DNA from 2 places in the Clostridium kluyveri DSM 555 genome. Region 2 is predicted to be linked to the other one. Evidence: riboswitches for the same ligand, from Rfam matches in the RefSeq annotation. Region 2 holds a riboswitch; the other holds the start of a gene.
The links. Region 2 has a riboswitch for lysine ahead of CKL_RS07600 (amino acid permease). Riboswitches for the same ligand answer to the same signal wherever they lie in the genome.
Positions count from the first base shown of each region.

Region 1: linked by a shared signal. The riboswitch ahead of CKL_RS02980 (aspartate kinase) and the one ahead of CKL_RS07600 (amino acid permease) in region 2 are both predicted to bind lysine.

Region 1 is NC_009706.1:585,633-593,085, forward strand. It holds gene CKL_RS02970 (HelD family protein) at 1-493, shown strand, start outside; gene hydE ([FeFe] hydrogenase H-cluster radical SAM maturase HydE) at 563-1,606, shown strand; lysine riboswitch at 1,714-1,886, shown strand; gene CKL_RS02980 (aspartate kinase) at 2,116-3,315, shown strand; gene lysA (diaminopimelate decarboxylase) at 3,361-4,656, shown strand; gene CKL_RS02990 (glycoside hydrolase family 94 protein) at 4,752-7,453, shown strand, end outside.
Region 2 is NC_009706.1:1,618,693-1,626,145, forward strand. It holds gene CKL_RS07595 (bacteriohemerythrin) at 331-762, shown strand; lysine riboswitch at 864-1,040, shown strand; gene CKL_RS07600 (amino acid permease) at 1,160-2,617, shown strand; gene CKL_RS07605 (aspartate ammonia-lyase) at 2,879-4,291, shown strand; gene galE (UDP-glucose 4-epimerase GalE) at 4,411-5,397, shown strand; gene argS (arginine--tRNA ligase) at 5,840-7,453, shown strand, end outside.

The DNA.
Region 1 (7,453 bases), 1.0 Mb from region 2:
AGATATTTTTACCGATATAGAAGTGAAGAATTTTTCATTGGACAAAAGCTATAGATCTACAAATGAAATAATTAGTTATGCAAATAAATACTTGAAACATAACAAAATAATATCCTTAGTGAGAAAGGGAAAAGAAGTTATAGAAAAACAAATAGATAATCATAAAGAACTTGTGGACAAAATACTCCATGATGTTGTAGAATTAAAGGAGAGAGGTTACGAAAGTATTGCTGTAATATGTAGGGATTTAAAAAATACAGAAGCTTTAGGTAATTTAATTAAAAGAAGGATGCATATAAATCTTATAGATAGAGAAAATATGATTTATTCTAGTGGAGAAGTTATTCTTCCATCTTATTTTGCTAAAGGTCTGGAATTTGATGCCGTTATAATGGTAGATACCTCTCAAAGCAATGACGATACATTAAAGTATATAATGGCCACAAGAGCTCTACATGAATTGTATGTGTATAAGACTTCCTCGATTAATTAAAGTTTCTAAGCTTCAGGTTTTGTTAAATTATCCTGAAGCTTAGTGTTTTATAAAGGAGTTTATAAGATTATGATAAATAAATCAGTGCAGTTAATTGAAAAAGCAGAATATGGACATAGATTGGATAAAAACGAAATAGTTCACTTGCTTCAGGATGATGGATGTAATGAGAAACTTTTTGAGGCAGCTGACAGGATAAGAAAAAAATATGTTGGTGATAAAGTTCATCTAAGAGGATTGATAGAATTTTCAAATATGTGTAAAAGAAATTGTATGTATTGTGGATTAAGGTGTGATAATAAAAATATTGAAAGATATAGAATATCTCCAGATGATATTATTGAACTTGCTAAAAAAGCAGAGGGGTATGGATATAAAACCATAGTTATGCAGTCTGGAGAGGATGATTACTATACTGTAGATAAGCTTAAATATATAATATCAAATATAAAGAAAATGGATATGGCACTGACTTTGAGTATAGGTGAAAAGACTTTTGAAGAATACAAATCTTTTAAAGAAGCAGGTGCAGATAGATATCTAATAAGGATAGAAACCACAGATGAAAAGTTATATAAAAAAATGCATCCGGATATGAGTTATAAAAATAGAAAGAGATGTTTAAGAGAACTTAAAATTTTAGGGTATGAAGTAGGCACAGGATGTTTGATAGGACTTCCAAATCAGAGTGTTGAATCTTTAGCAGAGGACATATTGTTTTTTAAAGAAATAGATGCGGATATGATAGGAATAGGCCCTTTTATTCCAAATGAAGATACTCCATTAAAAGATGAAATGGGAGGGAATTTTATAACTAGCATAAAAGTTATGGCTGTAATTAGATTGTTAATGCCAGATATAAATATTCCGGCTACAACAGCCATGGAAAGTTTGGAGCTAAATGGTAGGGAAATAGCTCTTCAAAGTGGGGCAAATGTGGTTATGCCCAATGTAACAGAAGGGGTGTATAGAAAACTTTATGCTCTTTATCCAGGTAAAATTTGTACCGGAGATACACCGGCTCATTGTAGAAACTGCATTACAGGAAAAATAAATAATATAGGTAGAAGTATTTCTGACTCTAAAGGATTTAGAATAAAATCAGTGGTTTAGTAAATCAAAATAATTGTCTAAAAATAATGGGAAAAAAGTTTTCTGACTAAAAAAGTTGAAATTAGTAAAAGTTTATGATAAACTTAGGGCAATTTAATAATTTTGCTGCCTAGGGTAGAGGTGCTGTAATTAATAGTATTTATTTTTAATCGGCAGATGTTTGAGGAATAAAGAAAGGAATTACAGCCGAAAAGTTAGTTTGGCGAACCTAACTTTGGCTTTGCATATAATATGTGTAAGGCTGTCACTGAGATATACTTGGTGGAGAGCTACAAGGTACACAGCTGTGCATAATGTGCAGTATAGGTCTGTGTTCCTTTACTGCACTTATTTTTTATCCTGAGGAGGTAATTAGCTACTGCTCCAGCTTCTTTAAAGTGGAGTGGGTGTGCAATGCTGCACATATGGATAAATTCTTTTAGGATTCAGATGGAAAAAAGTATTATTTTATAAGTGAAATTCATCTAAACCTAGAAATTATATGATAATCAGAAATAGGGAGGAGTATTATGGCAATTATTGTTCAAAAATATGGAGGAAGTTCTGTAGGCACTCCAGAGAAAATAAAAAATGTAGCAAATACTGTAGTAAATAAAGTAAAGGCCGGGAATAGTCTGGTAGTTGTAGTGTCAGCTATGGGAGATACTACGGATGATTTAATAGCGCTTGCAAGACAAATTACGGATAATCCGGATAAAAGAGAGCTGGATGCACTTTTATCCACGGGAGAAATGATGTCCTGTGCACTGCTTGCAATGGCTATCAAAGATTTGGGATATGATGCGATAAGTTATACAGCGTATCAAATTGGAATAAAAACCAGTGGTCAATATGGTAAATCTCTTATAGATGATATAAATGCAGATAGAATGAAGAAAAGTTTAGATGAAGGCAAAATTATAATTGCAGCAGGCTTTCAAGGTATAAATGATGAAGGAGATGTAACTACCCTTGGAAGGGGTGGTTCAGATACCACAGCTGTGGCTATAGCTGTAAAGTTAAATGGAGTATGTGAAATATACACTGATGTAGATGGAATATACAGTGTGGATCCTAGAAAATATAAAAATGCTAAAAAATTGGATGAAATAGATTATGAGGAGATGCTGGAACTTTCAAGTCTAGGGGCCCAAGTTATGCATTCTAGGTCTATAGAACTTGCACAAAAATATAATATACCTGTGTATGTAGGATTAAGCAATAGTAATATAAGAGGAACAGTTATTAAGGGGGTAGATACAATGAATTTAGAAAGTAAACCAGTAACAGGACTTGCGACCAGTGATGAGGATATTGCAATTACAGTAAAAGATATTAAAAATGATATAAATATTATTTCAAATTTATTTGAGAGTGTAGCAGAAAAAAAGATTAATGTAGATATGATAAGTCAAACTGCACCTATAGATGGCAAGGTTAATGTATCCTTTACCATACCGAAAGATGATATGAAGGAATGTCTAACTATTTTAAAATCATATTTTGATAATAATCAGATAGATATAGATAAAGACATAACCAAGTTTTCCATAGTAGGTATAGGGATGAAAACTACTTCAGGAGTAGTTGCAAAAATGTTTAAGTTATTTAGAGAAAATAATATAGCTGTAAAGATGATAACTACATCAGAAATAAGAATTACCTGTGCTATAAAGCAAGAAGATAAAATGAAAACAATAAGTATTATAGCAGAAAAATTTAACTTATAAGGGTTTAATTATGTTTTTGGCAAAAACTTTTAGGAGGATACCAGTGTGAGATTAATAGGCAATATGGAAGTTAAAGATAATGTTTTATATATTGGGGGAATAAGTACTGAGAAATTGATAGAAGACTATGGAACTCCACTTTATGTAATAGATGAAAAATTAGTTAGAGATAAATGTAGAAGATATTATAAAGCTTTTAAAGCACACAAAAATAATAAAGTCACTTATGCTGGTAAAGCCTTCTTAAATTTAGCTATGTGTCAGATAATAAATAGTGAAGGACTGTATTTAGATGTGGTGTCAGAGGGAGAGCTTTATACCGCTTTAAAAAGTGGCTTTCCTATGGAAAAAATTTATTTTCATGGAAATAATAAAACATTAGAAGAGATAGAAATGGGAATAGATCTTGAAGTGGGAAGATTTGTAGTAGATAATCTTTATGAAATGGATAAGATAAATTCTTTGGCAAAGGAAAAGGGCAAAATACAGAAGGTACTTTTAAGGATAACTCCTGGAATAGAAGCTCATACCCATGAGTATATAAAGACAGGACAGATAGATTCCAAGTTTGGATTTACTATGATAAACGGTGAAATCATAGATGTAGTAAAGAAAGCTATAAGTCTTTCTAATATAAAACTTACAGGTATTCACTGTCATATAGGCTCGCAGATATTTGAAACCAAGCCCTATGAGGATGAAGTTGAAATTATGCTGAAACTGGTAAGGAAGATAAAGGATGAAACTGGATACGAAGTAGAAGAGCTGGATCTTGGGGGAGGATTTGGAATATATTACACTCCAGAGGATAAGCCTAAGACTGTAGAAGATTTTTGTAGTATTATACTGGAAAGGGCAGAAATGAAATCAAAGGAATTAGGTATAAGAGTACCATCCTTAGTAATAGAACCTGGCAGATCCATAATAGGGAATGCAGGAACGACCCTTTATACCATAGGTGCAATAAAAGAAATTCCGGGTGTAAGAAAGTATGTGTCTGTAGATGGAGGAATGGTAGATAATATAAGACCTGCACTCTATAATGCTCCTTATGAGTGTACCGTAGCAAATAGAGTAGAGGATGACAGTAAGGAAGTGGTAACTATAGCAGGAAAATGCTGTGAATCAGGAGATGTATTGATAAAAAATGTACAACTTCCAAAAGTTCAATCAGGAGATATATTGGCTGTATTTACTACAGGAGCCTATGGATATTCCATGGCAAGTAATTATAATAAGATTCCAATTCCAGCAGTGGTTTTAGTAAAGAATGGACAATCAAGACTAATCTCTAAAAGACAGAGCTTTGATAATATGATAGAAAATCAAATAATGTTGTAATTTAATTCCATCCTACTTGGGAATTTATATTTTCACTTTTATTGGGAACAATAATGAAAGTACAATTCTTTTTCACAAGAAAGGATGGATTTTTTATGCTTTATGTTATAGGTATAGCTATAATTATATTCCTTGCAATGATCTATAAAAATTTAAATAAGTGTGTTGATGTGGATGAAAATATGGTAGATGACATTCCTACACTTAATCTAGGTAAAGAAGAATTAAAAAAATATGCTAGAGAAATATCAATTATACCCGCACAAGTTAAGAAAAGAAGCTGTAAGAAAAAATTAATTGATAGTTTAGATAAAAATTATAAAAATATTTTACATGGATATAATTTTTTCAACATGGAAATTAAAAACAGAGGGGATATAGTATTTTGTGCTGAATGGCTTTTAGATAATTTATATTTGATTAAAAAAGAGTATAAGGATATAAAAACTAATATGCCGGGAGATTATTACAAGAATCTTCCTGTAATTACTAAAGGAGCTATGAAAGGATACCCTAGAATATATTACATAGCAAGGGAAATGTTACAGTGTAGTTACGGTACTGTAAGTGAAGAGGCTATAGAGACTTTTATAAGTGCCTATGAGGAAAATACAGTATTAAAAAGCTGTGAACTTTGGGCACTGCCTATAATGCTTAGAATAGCCTTAATTCAAAATATAAGTAATATAACAGAGAATATAGTATTTATGCAAAAGGAAAGAAAAAGAGCGGAGTCTGTAGCAGAAGGTATTATAAATTCTGGAAGCAATATAGATTTTGAAATTGAACGATTTAGAAGAGATAGAATAAAATTTACTTCACCTTTTACGGAAAGATTTATAAAAATATTAAGAGACAATTTTATAGATAGTGTGAAAGTATATGATTGGATAGATGAAGAATTAGATAAAGAAGATAGCAGTGCTGCAAGGGCAGTGAATATAAATCATCAAAAGCAGGCTGTATATCAAGTATCCATGGAAAATTCCATTAATGGTATAAGAGAAGTATGTGCATTGAACTGGAAGGAAAATTTTGAACGTCTAAGTTATGTAGAGCAGGTGTTAAGAAAGGATCCAGCAGGGGTTTATGAACTCATGGACTTTAATTCTAGAGATTATTACAGGCATAAAGTAGAAAAGTTATCTAAGAAGATAAATGTACCCGAGTCCTTTATAGCGAGAAAGGCTGTGGAATGTGCAGAGGAAGCATCTGGAGAAGTATATGAAAAACATGTGGGATATTATCTCATTGATAAAGGCATATCCTGTCTTAAGAAAAAGATAAAATCCAGTGGAGAAGAATATAAAAAAGTGAATTCTGAAATTGGAACTAATATAACAGTAGATCTCTATATAGGGACTATAATATTTGGTACTATTTTTTTGGATTTGTTAATAAATGGAATGAATTTTTATGGCCAGAATTTGCCCATATGGAAATACATAGCAGCCGCTGTAATACTTTTAATACCAAGTAGTGAAATATTTATATCCATATTCAATTGGAGCATAAATAAACTTGTAGAAACTAGATTTATACCTAAGATGGAATTTAAACAGGGTATACCGCAGGAATTTAGTACGGTAGTTGTGATTCCAGCACTTATAAACAATGTAGATAGGTTAAAAAGTCTTATAAGTGATTTGGAAGTGTATTATCTAGCTAACGAGGAACAGAATTTGTATTTTGCATTACTTGGAGATTTTAAGGATAGTTTCTATGAAGAAGAAAGCGGGGATAAATTAATAGTAAAAATTGCTTTAGAAGAAATAAAGAGCCTTAATAAAAAATATGGGAATGGTGACAGAGATAAATTTTATTTTTTGAGCAGATACAGAAAATATAATGAAAAAGAACAAAAATGGATTGGATGGGAAAGAAAACGGGGAAAATTAATGGAATTTAATTCCCTTGTAAGGGGAAACAAAAATACCAGCTATAATGTTATCAGCGGAGACATAACAAGCTTATGCGATGCAAAGTATGTAATAACATTGGATGCAGACACCAAACTTCCGAAGGACACAGCTAAGTTACTTATAGGAGCTATGTCTCATCCATTAAATATTCCTTATGTTGATAAAAACAATAAAAAGGTATTGAGAGGGCACGGATTAATGCAGCCTAGAGTGAGTGTAGGAGTGTTAAGTGCAAATAAAACAGTCTACTCTAATATTTTTTCTGGAGAAACAGGTATAGATATATATACAAGTGCCATTTCCGATGTATATGAAGATTTGTTTGATGAAGGTATATTTACAGGAAAGGGTATTTACGATATAGATGTGTTTAATGATATTTTACAAGATGAAATACCTGAAAATACTGTATTGAGCCATGATTTGCTGGAAGGATCTTATGTAAGGGCAGGACTGGTAACTGATATAGAGCTTATAGATGGATACCCTGCCTATTATGATTCCAGTTGTAAAAGGCTTCATAGATGGGTCAGAGGGGATTGGCAGCTTTTACCATGGCTGTTTAAGAAAAATTCTTTAAATAAACTATCTAAATGGAAAATAATAGATAATCTAAGAAGAAGTGCTGTGAGTCCTGCAGTTATAATACTTATTATAGGGGCTTTAACTTTATTCTCTAATTCAGATAATTTGCTTTTAATAGCCCTTATTTCACTACTCTGTCCTATATTCTTTGATGTATCGGAAACTGTGGTTTCTCCTGTAAAAGGGATAAGTCTTTCAGGAAAAGTGAGTAATTTTAAAGTTGCTATAGAACAGTTTTTCCTAATATTAAGTTTTTTGCCTTATCAGGCATATTTAATGTTAGATGCTAT
Region 2 (7,453 bases):
ATGTTGTTTTTTTAGATTTAATTCTTAATAATAATATAAATTACAATCTAACAATAAAATTTAATATTTTTGTTTAGAATAATTTTTACACACCAAAATAGATAAATTACTTCAATTTTGGTGTGTTTTTGTATTGAATAATATTAATATTTAATTACTAATAGAATGTTTAGTATTTTTTAATTTTTTGTTATAATTAAAAAAACAATATTTACTTGGAATTGTTTGCTTATAAATATTAGACAAAAATATGTTAAAATTTAGTTTGAGTTTAATAGACCAATATTTATATATAGGAGATAAATTAATTAGAGATGGGGGGATAACAAAATGTTTGAATGGAAGGATGATTACAATTGTGGCATTAAAAGGATAGATGAAGAACATAAAAGACTCTTTGAAATAGGTGAATCTGTATACGATCTTATAATAAATGAAAACCATGCAGATTATTTTGGAGATGTTTTAAATTTAATTGATGACCTTAAAGAATATACTGTGTATCATTTTGAAGATGAAGAAAGAATAATGAAGCTTTATGATTATCCCGAGTACAAGGAACAAAAAAAAGCTCATGATGCCTTTATAAATAAAATCGAAAATTTAGATTTGGAAGAACTAGATGAGGACATACAAAAATCTGTATTAAAATTATTGGATTTTATTTATGATTGGATATCAAAACATATACTAGGTATGGATTTGAAGCTAAAAGATTATTTTGATAGTCTAAAACCTAAAAAATCAAGTAAATCAATTTAAAATATATTTTGCTCTTTGTCATAATGAGTAGAGAAATGTATTAAAATACCATTGACTAATATTTACTTATAGTACATAATGTATTTGTACTATAAGTGAATATTTAAGATAGAGGTGCAAAATTTATAAGTAAAGTTTTGGAGGCAAGCACAATGAAGGGACTTAAAAGGAAATTTTGCCGAAGTGTTCAACAGATGCTTTGATGTTGAATTAACTGGTTTTGTATAAAATATATACAAGACTGTCACAAATATAATTTGTGAAGAGCTATCATTCATTGTGGAATTAATATATTTTTATATTTATAACCTTGGGTGTACACTCTCAAGGCTATTTTTATGCTTATCTTACTTACTTCACTTATGGGGATTTTGATACCGATAAGGGGGAGAAAAAAATGGAGAGCTCAGTAGAACAAAATAATGAGCGTGATAATGAACTAAAAAGAGGACTTAAGACTAGACATTTAAGTATGATTGCCATAGGAGGAGCTATTGGAACAGGAATATTTTTAGCATTAGGTGCTACTATTAATCAGGCAGGTCCTGGAGGAGCACTAGTAGCTTATGGCTGTATAGGAATTATGGTTTATTTTTTAATGACGGGCTTAGGAGAAATGGCTACTTATATGCCGGTTTCAGGCTCTTTTGGTGTTTATGCCACTAAATTTGTAGATCCAGCTTTAGGATTTGCATTAGGATGGAATTATTGGTACAATTGGGCAATAACTGTAGCTGCAGAAATGGTAGCAGGAGCACTTATAATGAAATATTGGCTGCCAGGTGTACCAGCTATTGTGTGGAGTGTGTGTTTCTTAGCTGTAATAGTTTTATTAAATTTATTATCTGCAAGAGCCTATGGAGAATCGGAATTTTGGTTTGCAGGCATCAAAGTAGTAACCGTTATCGTTTTTATATTAGTAGGAGTAGCAACTATTATAGGTATATTTAATGGAAATCCAGTAGGATTTAAAAATTTTACAGTAGGAGAAGCACCTTTTGTAGGAGGTTTTAAATCTATATTCCTAGTATTTTTGATTGCAGGTTTTTCTTTTCAGGGTACTGAATTAGTAGATATAGCTGCGGGAGAAAGTGAAAATCCAGAAAAAACCATACCGAAAGCTATTAATAGTATATTTTGGAGAATACTAATATTTTATATAGGAACAATATTTGTAGTAGGTGCCATAATTCCGTATATGAATGCAGGAGTTGATACAAGTCCTTTTACTTTGGTATTTAAAAAGGCTGGTATAGCAGGAGCTGCATCTCTTATGAATGCAGTTATATTGACTTCAGTGCTGTCGGCAGGAAACTCTGGAATGTACGCTTCAACTAGAATGTTGTATTCTATGGCTAAAGATAAGAAAGCACCTGCCTGGCTGGCAAAAGTTAATTCAAGAGGAGTGCCTGTAAATTCATTGATACTTACAACAATAGTAGCATCTGCATGTTTTTTAACAGGGCTTTATGCCGAAAGTACAGTGTATGTTTGGCTGGTAGCAGCTTCAGGTCTTGCAGGATTTGTAGCATGGCTTGGTATAGCAATTTGTCATTATCGTTTTAGAAAAGCTTATGTTGCTCAAAATAGGGATTTTGGAAGATTAAAATATAGGGCTAAATTATTTCCATTAGGACCTATAATAGCATTGGTGCTTTGCATTATAGTTATCTTGGGACAAGGTGTTACTTATTTTGAAGCTAACAACATAGATTGGAGTGGAGTAACCTCATCTTATATAGGACTTCCTCTATTTTTAGGATTGTGGATATGGTATAAGAAAAAATATAGCACTAAGGTAATAAAGCTAGAAGAAGTAGATTTTGATAGTATTGAAGAGGAAGTAAAATTATAATAGATACTTTAATTGATTAATTGCTGGAGAACAGTTGTGTTTTCCGGCAATTTTTTATTTTGCATATTTAATTAATGTATATTTAGAACAAATAGCGTACAGCAGGTTTGTTCTTATTAGATATACAAAACATATTGATGTTATGATAAATTATTAATAATAAAATTATTAATTTAGAATAAATGCTTATTTTTTATTTTTAATATATCAACAAATTTCTGAAACGACTATTTTTAATCTTAGTTAAAGGGGATGGATATTATGGATTTTAGAATTGAAAGTGATTCCATAGGAGAAAAAAAGGTTCCTAAAAGTGCATATTATGGAATAAACACTTTAAGGGCTGCAGATAATTTTAAAATTACAGGACTTAAAATTCATGAGGAATTTATAAAAAGTATTGTAGAGATAAAAAAGGCCGCTGCTATAACTAATGAGGGTATTGGACTGCTTGGTGAACATATTAAAGAGACAATTGTAAAAGCTTGCGATGAGATAATAGAGGGTAAATTTAAAGATCAGTTTATTACAGATCCTATACAAGGTGGGGCAGGTACATCTATAAATATGAATGTAAATGAAGTGGTTTCAAATAGATCCATTGAATTATTAGGAGGAGAAAAGGGAAATTATAATATTGTCAATCCAAATGATCACGTGAATATGGGGCAATCTACTAATGATGTTATTCCAACAGCAGGTAAAATTACAACTATAAAACTTATTTTAAGGTGTATAAAACAGTTGAAAATATTGAAAAAAGTGTTTAAAGAAAAAGCTGAAGAATTTAATGATATTATAAAAATGGGTAGAACTCAGCTTCAGGATGCAGTACCTATTAGATTAGGACAGGAATTTAATGCCTATAGTTCAGTGATAAAAAGAGATATATTAAGATTAAATCAGGTTATAGAAAGCTTAAAAGAAGTCAATATAGGTGGAACAGCCATAGGGACAGGCATAAATACAGATATGAGGTATCAAATAAAAATAATACCTAACCTTAGTAAAATTACACAAATACAATTAAACCAGGCGGAAGATTTAATTGATTCAACTCAAAACTTGGATAGTCTCGTAATAACTTCATCAGTCATAAGAACCTGTGCAGTTAACCTATCAAAGATAGCAAATGATTTAAGGCTCATGTCATCAGGACCGAGAACAGGCTTTGGGGAAATAAATCTTCCGGCAAAACAAAATGGCTCTTCCATAATGCCGGGAAAGGTTAATCCTGTAATACCAGAGGTAATTAATCAGATAGCTTTTAATATTATTGGAAATGATGTTACCATTAATATGGCTGCAGAGGCAGGACAATTAGAATTAAATGCCTTTGAGCCAATTATGTTTTTTAATTTATTTCAGTCTATAGAAACTCTGACAAATGGTATTAATACCTTTGTTGAAAACTGCGTTCAGGGTATTACAGCAAATAGAAAAAGATGTAAGGGACTTTTAGAAAACAGTATAGGAATACTTACAGCTCTTTGTCCTTATGTAGGATATAAAGAAGCTGCTGAAATTGCCAAAAGGGCTATGAATACTGGAGAATCTGTAAGGAAGATTATTTTAAGAGAAAAAATTTTAGATGAAAGAGAAGTTAATAGTATATTAAATACTGTAGACATGACAAAACCTAGAATATCAAGGAAATATGCAGTTTATAAATAGAAATATTAGTACTTAATTGTGAATAAATATATTTATAGTTTAATCCTTTATTAACACAAACTGAAAAATAATTGTAGTAGAATATATAATAAATAAAATATTGTATTGGAGGTTTTAAAATGTCAATTTTAGTTTGTGGGGGAGCAGGGTATATAGGGAGCCATATGGCAGCAGAGCTTTTGGAAAGAGGAAAAGAAATTGTAGTATTGGATAACTTTGAAAAAGGACATAAATCTGCTGTACTTGGAGGCAAGGTTTACCAGGGCGATTTAAGGGATGAAAATGCAGTGGATAAGGTGTTTGAAGAAAATAACATTGAATCAGTAATAGATTTTGCAGCTTACTCTCTGGTGGGAGAAAGTGTAGAGGAACCTCTTAAATATTTCGAAAATAATGTTGTAGGTACTTTGAACTTATTAAAGTCTATGAGAAAATATGGAGTAAAATATATTGTATTTTCTTCCACTGCTGCAACTTATGGAGAGCCTAAAAACATACCTATTTTTGAAGATGATTCAACATATCCAACTAATCCCTATGGAGAATCCAAGCTTACGGTAGAAAAATTGTTAAAATGGAGTGATAGGGCATATGGTATAAAATATGCTGCACTAAGATATTTCAATGCGGCAGGTGCGCATATTTCAGGACTTATAGGAGAAGATCATAACCCTGAAACACACCTGATTCCTATAATACTTCAGGTGGCTTTAAAAAAGAGAGATAAAATATTTATATTTGGGGATGACTACAGTACAGAAGACGGAACCTGTATTAGAGATTATGTTCATGTTATGGATTTAGCTAATGCCCATCTTTTGGCATTGAATAAAATTATTGAGGATGGGAAAAGCGGAATTTATAATTTAGGTAATGGCAGAGGCTTCTCTGTAAAAGAAGTAATTGAAGTTTCACGAAAAGTAACTGGACAAAAAATAAAAGCTGAAATTGCTCCTAGAAGAGAAGGAGATCCTGAGACACTTATAGCTTCTTCTAAAAAAGCAGAAGAAGAACTCAATTGGAAACCAAAATATAATTCACTTGAGACAATTATTGATACTGCATGGAAATGGCATAAGGAACATTTAAATGGATTTGAAGAGTAAAATATATTAATGGTTAATTATATATTGACAAAAAAATGTTAATAGTAATATAATAAAGTGTAGGTTCTGTGATTTTATTCATAACGCTTGCATAAAGTGTTATAAGCTAGAAATATAATAGATAGGCTGTATACCTATTATTTAGATATTGTGATAGGAGGAGGCCGTCTCTTAAGATAAAAGAGGCGGTTTTTTATATTATATAGTAACTTAGGATTTTTAGTTTTTATCCAAGCGCTGCCATTGATAAACTCTCATCTTCTTCAAAAGTTAGGGATAAGCAATGCTGTGCGTCTGGATAAGTTCTTCTAAGGTTCAGATGGAGATAAGCATTTCTTATAACAAACTCCACCTGAATATCTGAATCACTTGATTTAAAAGAATAGAAATGGGAGAGGAGCTGAAAAGTGTTAAATAAAGGTATACTTATTTAACTGTTAATATGGATTTTAAAAAGTTAGCGGCAGAAGAGATTAAAAAAAATATAGATTTGGAATTGAATTTTATAGAAGGTTTAATAGAAGTACCACCAAAACCTGAAATGGGAGATTACGCATTTCCATGTTTTCAATTGGCAAAAGTATTGAAAAAGGCACCAAATATAATTTCTAAGGAATTAAAAGATAAATTACACAGCAAGTACTTCGAGAAAATTGAAAATTTAGGACCTTATGTGAATTTCTTTGTAGATAAAAAAATATTTACTGAATATACTTTAAAAGAAATATTATTAAAAGGAGACAGCTATGGAAGTTCAGACATGGGAGAAGGAAAAAATGTAGTTGTAGAATATTCATCACCTAATATTGCGAAACCTTTCCATGTAGGACATCTTTTTAGTACGTCTATAGGAAATGCCCTATACAAGATGATAAATTTTCAAGGATATAATTGTACGAGAATAAATCATCTGGGAGACTGGGGAACTCAATTTGGAAAGCTTATAGCAGCTTATAATAGATGGTGCAATGCAGAGGAGTTAAATAGAGACCCTATAAAGGAACTTTTAAGAATATATGTAAAATTTCATGAAGAAGCGGAAAAAGATCCCTCACTTAACGAAGAAGGTAGAATGTATTTTAAAAAATTAGAGGATGGTTCGGAAGAGGAAATTAAACTTTGGAAAAAATTTAAGGATTTAAGTCTTAGGGAATTTAAAAAAGTATATGATTTATTGAAGGTAGATTTTGATTCCTATGCAGGAGAGAGTTTTTATACTGACAAAATGGATGCAGTTGTAGAAGAAATAGATAAAAAGGGACTTCTTGTTGAAAGTAACGGTGCAAAAGTGGTACTTTTAGACGAGTATAATATACCTCCTTGCATTGTAAAAAAATCAGATGGAACAACCATATATGCAACTCGTGATTTGGCTGCAGCTATATATAGGAAAAAAACCTATGATTTTTATAAGAGTATATATGTGGTGGGACTTGACCAATCTCTTCATTTCAAGCAGGTATTTACCACACTCAAATTAATGGGTAAAGATTGGGCGGACTCATGTAAGCATGTAGGATTTGGATTGGTTAGATTTGCAAATAAAAAACTTTCTACACGAAAAGGAGATGTAATATTTTTAGAAGAACTTTTAAATAAATCTGTAGAGAGAACTCTTGAAATAATAAATGAGAAGAACCCTAAGCTTGAAAATAAAGAAGAGGCGGCTAAAAAGATTGGTATAGGAGCTGTGATATTTACCTATCTGAAAAATAATAGAGAGAAAGATATAGTATTTGACTGGAATGAAATGCTGAGTTTTGAAGGAGAAACTGGTCCTTATGTTCAATATAGCTATGCAAGGGGAAAAAGTATTCTTAGAAAATCAGAAGAAGCATCCTATGATGAAAATCAGATAGACTATAGTAAATTGGGCAGCAAAGAGGAATTTGAACTTGTAAAGATCCTTGAAAACTTTAATAAATCTATAATAAATGCCATAAATAGATTGGAACCATTTATAGTTACCAGGTATGTAATAGATGTGGCCAAAGCTTTCAATAAATTTTACAATGCTCATAGTATTATGAATGCAGCAGATGAGAATATTAAAAAG